DNA from 2 places in the Desulfovulcanus ferrireducens genome. Region 2 is predicted to be linked to the other one. Evidence: predicted binding sites of a transcription regulator. Region 2 holds the regulator's gene; the other holds the start of a gene.
What was found. The regulator HrcA, encoded in region 2, represses chaperone genes, less so after heat shock. The targets are predictions, from matches to a motif close to TGTTAGCACTCNNNNNNNNNGAGTGCTAACA.
Positions count from the first base shown of each region.

Region 1: groES (co-chaperone GroES) is a predicted target of HrcA. The motif match lies at 1,848-1,878, and genes of this name have one in related genera.

Region 1 is NZ_JAGUQP010000011.1:17,464-20,871, reverse strand. Features, by position in the region: gene serS (serine--tRNA ligase) at 1-1,208, opposite strand, end outside; gene groES (co-chaperone GroES) at 1,946-2,236, shown strand; gene groL (chaperonin GroEL) at 2,268-3,408, shown strand, end outside.
Region 2 is NZ_JAGUQP010000014.1:62,319-65,726, forward strand. Features, by position in the region: gene dnaK (molecular chaperone DnaK) at 1-18, opposite strand, end outside; gene grpE (nucleotide exchange factor GrpE) at 98-691, opposite strand; gene hrcA (heat-inducible transcriptional repressor HrcA) at 1,080-2,108, opposite strand; gene rfbD (dTDP-4-dehydrorhamnose reductase) at 2,805-3,408, opposite strand, start outside.

The DNA.
Region 1 (3,408 bases), on a different contig from region 2:
TCGGCTTGCTGATAATTTTCAAGGATTGCCACCATGGTCCTGCCCACAGCCAATCCAGAGCCATTTAAGGTGTGGACAAAACGGGCTTTTTTACTGTTCTTGGGTTTAAACTTGATATTGGCCCGCCTGGCCTGAAAATCTTCAAAATTGGAACATGAAGATATCTCTCTATACTTGCCCTGGCCGGGCAGCCAGACTTCTATGTCGTAGGTCTTGGCAGCGGAAAAGCCTAAGTCTCCGGTACATAGCGTGACCACCCGATAATGTAGTTTCAGTTTCTGCAAAATACTTTCCGCATGTCCGAGCAAAGTTTCTAATTCCTGATAGGAGTTATCAGGATGGACAAAGCGGACCAACTCTATCTTGTTAAATTGATGCTGTCTGATAATACCTTTGGTGTCCTTGCCATATGAACCGGCCTCAGAACGAAAACAGGGAGTATAGGCGACATAGGCCAAGGGTAGATCCTTTTCCTCCAAAACTTCATTTCGATGGATATTGGTCACAGGCACTTCAGCCGTAGGAATTAAATAATAATCCCAGTTTTCTAGTTTGAACAAGTCCTGCTCAAATTTAGGCAACTGCCCGGTTGCTGTCATGCTTGCACGATTAACAATAACAGGAGGCAAGACTTCTGTGTAACCGTTTTCATTAGTCTGCACATCAAGCATAAAATTAATCAATGCCCGCTCTAAACGAGCTGCCCAGCCCCAATAAAGGGCAAATCTAGAGCCGGTTATCTTGGCTGCGCGATCAAAATCCAGCCCGCCCAAACTGACCCCGATTTCCCAGTGTTCTTTGGGCGCAAAATCAAACGAGGGCTTGTCTCCCCATTTTTTCTCCTCTTTATTGTCCTGCTCATCTTTGCCCACGGGCACACTTTCGTGGGGTATATTCGGAATGGACAAAATCCACTCCTGAACTTCTTCTTCAACCTGCTTTAGTTGCTTGTCCAACTCTTTGATCTTCTGCGACAAGCGGCCAAGTTCGGCAAAAAGATCACCGGGGTCCTGGCCCTGCTTTTTCATCCTGGCCACCTGCTCCGAAGCCCTGTTACGCTCCATTTTTAAGGCTTCAACCTCTTGCAGCAGAGTCCTGCGCTTATTATCCAGATCTTGATACTCTGCAAGGTCCAGACTGGAATTTCTCTGTTGTAGTGCTTTCACAACCAAATCAAAATTTTTCCGAATAAACCTAATATCCAGCATAATTATATCTCCTGCCTTAATTTCTTAGTGCCGAGGACTAAAGGTGGGTCAAAAAGACTCTTGACTATAGAGCCTGTGGCCAACCCACATCCTACCCCCTAATTGAAAGTCTTGGTTTGTGAAGTGCATTGCAAATGGCTTGGGTAACCCATCTTGATGAAGCTTGCGGAAAAAACAGAGCATCGGGGGAATGGGTTAAACATTTTGCGAAATTTTACATAGACTATCCTTCATTAAAAGAATATTCGATAACCCAAAGTATCCCATTATACTCTGGCCGCAAGCAAGTTTTGAGAACATGTCCAAGCCTTTGCACCAGCATGAAAGAAACCAAGACTGAAAGAACCTAATCAGTAAAAGGGTTTGGCCACAGACCCTGTAAGAATGAATAATTTTTTACAAAAACAAAACTTTTCCTTGTGCATCATCTCGTTATTATTTAGTACCCAACCAAACTAGCTGCCCAAAACTTTAGGTTTTGTCAAAATTTTGCGAAAAATCGTTATTTCCCGGAGCTTGAAAACTATTCTTTTTAACGCCATTCCTCCCACGTTCCTTGCTTGTCTACTCAAACTCCCAATTACATAACCACCTAATAACTTTGGCAATTTTTCTCATCAAGAAAAAATTTTAAAATTTTATTAGCACTCACTCTTGACGAGTGCTAATACGATGTTTATATGGCGGGACGACTTTGAGGAACAGGAAATTTTAAAACTCAAATGGAGGTGAATAGCATGAACTTAAAACCTTTACACGATCGTGTTCTGGTTAAACGTTTGGAAGAAGAGGAAGTAACCAAAGGTGGAATCATCATTCCTGATACTGCAAAAGAAAAGCCCATCAAGGGTGAAGTTGTTGCTGTAGGCCCTGGCAAAATAGCCGATGATGGCAAAACCATCCCTATGAGCGTCAAGGCAGGGGATAAAATCTTATTCAACAAATATGCCGGCACTGAAGTCAAAATTGATGGTGTTGAACATCTGGTAATGCGCGAAGACGATATTTTGGCTATCATCGAAAGCTAAAGCAACAACAAAATATTAAGGAGGAGAAAATATGTCTGCAAAAATTATAAAGTTTGATGCTAAGGCACGGGAAAAACTTAAAAAAGGTGTAGACGCCCTAGCTGAAGCTGTAAAAGTAACACTGGGCCCCAAAGGCCGCAACGTAGTAATTGAAAAGTCTTTTGGCTCTCCATTAATTACTAAGGATGGTGTTACCGTAGCCAAAGAAATCGAGCTCGAAGACAAGTTCGAGAACATGGGAGCCCAGATGGTTAAAGAAGTAGCCAGCAAGACAAGTGATGTTGCTGGTGACGGTACCACCACAGCAACTGTTCTCGCCCAAGCTATCTTCACCGAAGGCCTGAAACTCGTAGCTGCTGGCCGCAATCCCATGGCTATTAAGCGCGGTATTGACAAGGCCGTTGATGCAGTTGTTGCTGAGCTGGAAAAGATTGCCAAACCTACCCGCGATCAAAAAGAAATCGCCCAGGTTGGAACCATTTCAGCCAACAATGACGCCACCATCGGTAACATTATTGCCGAGGCCATGAACAAGGTTGGTAAAGAAGGCGTTATTACTGTTGAAGAGGCCAAAGGCCTGGAGACCACCCTGGATGTGGTTGAGGGTATGCAGTTTGATCGCGGATATCTTTCCCCATACTTTGTTACCGACCCAGAAAAGATGGTCTGCGAGCTGGATGAGCCTCTGATTCTCATCAATGAGAAAAAGATCTCCAACATGAAAGATCTCTTGCCTGTCCTCGAGCAGGTAGCCAAGATGGGCAAGCCTCTGGTCATTATTGCTGAGGATGTAGAAGGCGAAGCACTGGCCACACTGGTAGTAAACAAACTGCGCGGCACCTTGCAGGTAGCTGCTGTTAAGGCTCCTGGCTTTGGTGAACGCCGCAAAGCCATGTTGCAGGACATTGCCATCTTAACCGGTGGTCAGGTTGTTTCTGAAGACCTTGGCATCAAGCTGGAAAACATCACCATCAATGATCTGGGTCAGGCCAAACGCGTTGTCATCGACAAAGAGAACACCACCATTGTTGACGGCGCTGGTAAGCCTGAAGATATCAAGGCCAGGGTTAAACAGATCCGGGCTGAAATTGAAGAGACCACCTCTGACTACGATCGTGAAAAATTGCAGGAGCGCTTGGCCAAAATCGTTGGCGGCGTAGCTGTAATCAATG
Region 2 (3,408 bases):
ACCGATTATTTTTCCCATAACATTAGCCTCCTATTTTGAAAGAAATTTTTCAGTTTTTATTCATAAGTCCGTTAACGCAGAAGTAAAGGGATATAGATTATTTTTTCTCACTTTTTTTGCTGACCATAACTCTGGCTGGTCTGAGCAAACGGTCATGAAGTTTATATCCTTTTTGCATGAGCTGGCATACCATGCCTTCTTCCATATCTTCACGCTCTTCCTGAGCCATGGCCTCGTGTATATTGGGGTCAAACTTTTCCCCTTCCTCACCCACTGGTTCAAGACCATGTTTTTTTAAGGTTTCTTTAAACATCTTCAGGGTCATTTCTACCCCTTGCAGCAGGTCCTTGCATGCCTCTGTCTTTTGGCCGTGTGTGATGGCCAGTTCCAGGTTGTCCATAATTGGTAAGATATCCTCAATAATGGTAGAAGTGGCAAATTTACAAAATTCTTCCTTCTCTCTAATAAGTCTTTTCTTTAAATTTTCTGAATCTGCCAGAATACGTAATACTTCCTGCTGCTTGCCCTTTAATTGCTCACATTCCGAGCAAAATTTTTCCTCGCAAATTTTTTTCAACTCTTCGTCTTTTAAAGTTATATCTTTAGTTTCCTGAGTTTGTGGCCGTTCTTTTTTATCAACGGGCTGTGTATTTTGGGTTTCTTGTTGTTTTTCCTTATCCATATTATCCATTCCCTTTCCTCCGATGTTATATTTTTATGTAGAGATGCACAGCCGCGCGTCCCTACAGAGCCTGTGGCCGAACCTTTTTATCAACTTAATTTCCATGATTTATTTTAGTCTTGTTTTCTTTCATGCTGGTACAAAGACTTGGACCCATCTAAGCTTGCTTGCGGACAGAGCATAATGGGATATTTTGGGTAAATAAGTATTCTTTTTATTATCGATAGTTATGGTCAATATAGCAAAGTATTCAGCCCATTCATCCCGATGCTCTGTTCTTCCGCAAGCATCACTAAGATTGGGTTACCCAAGCCGTTTGTAATGCATTTCAGAAACCAAGGCTTTCAATCAACGATTAAAATAGGGGTTGCCCACAGGTTCTGCAAACCTTTCACGACTAAAAGTGTTTGCGGAATATTTGACTAAGTATTTTAGCCATCAAGTCAACCGTTGGAATGACTTTTGAATAATCCATGCGCATGGGACCAATAACGCTGACCACACCTAAAGTATCATCTTTTATGCTGTAAGGTGATGATATAACACTATATTCTTGCAACTCTTCTAAGTTTTGCTCTTCACCCAGGATGATATTTAATCCTCTGGATTCGATGGTCTTATCTAATAATTGCAAAAGCTTAGATTTTTCCTCTAAGATTTTGAATAGATCGCGCATAGCATTGATGTCGGAAAGTTCTTCACCCTCTAAGAGATTGATTGTTCCTTCTACAAAAACCTGGCGGTTGTTCGCTTCAAAGGTGTCCTGGGCCAGCTTGAGTGCTTTTTTATAGAGGTGCTCAAATTCCAGGTGTGCTTTTTTCATTTGCTCTAATATTTCTTCGCGTACCTGGTACAGGGTTCTACCCTGAAAGGAATCATTTAAGAAATTGCTATACTTGATTAATTCATCGGCAGTGATATCTTTATCAACTTGAATAACCTTGTTTTGAATTAGCCCGCCATCCAGAACCAGAACAGACATAACCAAGCCGGGTCTAAGGAGAATGAAATCAATTTGTTGCCAGCGAACCAGGCTTTTTCTGGGAGTCAGAACCATACTTATCTGGTTTGACAAAGAGGATAAAATTTTTGAGGCTTGGCTTAAGGTCTGGGGTAGATCTGGGCCTACCTCTTCCAATGTTTTGCTGATTCTTTGCTGTTCTTCCAGAGGAAGAGGGCTGATAGTTAAAATAGAGTCCAGGTAGTAACGAAAGGCCTTGGTCGTTGGCACACGGCCCGCAGAAGTATGTGGCTGGGAAAGGAGACCTCTTTCACTTAAATCGGCCATAATATTTCGGATTGTGGCCGGGCTTAGATTAAGCTGAGATTTTTTGGCCACAGTCCTGGAACCCACTGGCTGGCCTGTCAGAATATAGTCTTGGATTAAAGTGGATAAGACGTCTATTTCCCTTTGTGTTAACCTCATATATGACACCTCTTTAGCACTCTAGCGTATAAAGTGCTAAAGAGTTAATAACGCAAAATACACCTGTCAACCGTAATATAAAATTTTGGGGTCTTTTCTGGGTAGGGGAGAACAGGTAGTGGCAGACGGCGGCCCGTTTTTGAGCCTGTGGCCAAACCAAATTTTAAGCGTTGATTGAAAGCCTTGGTTTCTGAAATGCATTACAAATGGCTTGGGTAACACATCTTAGAGAAGCTTGCGGAAAAACAGAGCATCGGGGAGACAAAGCTAAGTATCCGTGACTACTTGCCATGACTATCTATAGTTTAAATTTAACGATTTTTTTGCAGTTCAAACTTTGAGATTGCTTCGTCGCCTCGCTCACGCTCGCTCCTCGCAATGACAGGAGCGAGTTCGTCATTGCGAGGGCAGCGAAGCTGTCCGTGGCAATCTCACCCATTGAGTGAAAATCGCTCAACTTAGGTATAATTAAAAGAATATTTGTTTACCCAAAGTATCCCATTATGCTCTGTCCGCAAGCAAGTGCTAGATGGGTCCAAGTCTTTGTACCAGCATGAAAGAAATCAAGACTGGAATAAACCACGGAAACTATGTCGATAAAAAGGTTTGCCACGGGCTCTTAAGTATAATCTGAAATCGATAACCTTTTATCGAGCGTTTATCCAGTCATTTTAGCGAACCGTATCGGAACGATTTTTACGAGTCACGAAAAATATAGTCGCGTAAAGCTTGTATCCAGGAGCGTGGTTTAATCCCGGTAATCTCGGTAAACTTAGAGCAGTCCAAGACGGAGTATGGTGGACGGACCGCTTTTTGTGGATATTCAGAGGAAGTAATTGGATTGACCCGGCAGTGAAGACCGGCACACTTGATTGCTTCTGAAGCCAGTTCACACCAGGAAGCCTGGCCGCTATTGGTCAGATGGTAAAGGCCATGGCCGGCACTTTTTATCAGTTCAAGGCTGTATTTGGCCAGATCCAGTGTGTATGTTGGCGAGCCTACCTGGTCGTGAACCACATTCAGAGCTTCTCTATTTTTGGCCAAGTCTAAAATTTTGGCCACAAAATTGGACCTGCCCGGTCCGAAAAGCCAAGCCGTACGGATAATGATCAGTTTGTTCCAAGGATTATCTAAAAGAGACTTCTCGCCCTCCAGTTTGCTCTGGCCATAGACACTTAGAGGATTAGTTTTGTCTTTTGTGGTATAGGGGGTGTTTTTTTGGCCATCAAAAACAAAATCAGTGCTGTAATGAATGAGGTAAATATCTTTTTCTCTGGCAATGTTGCCCAGCAAGGTCGGC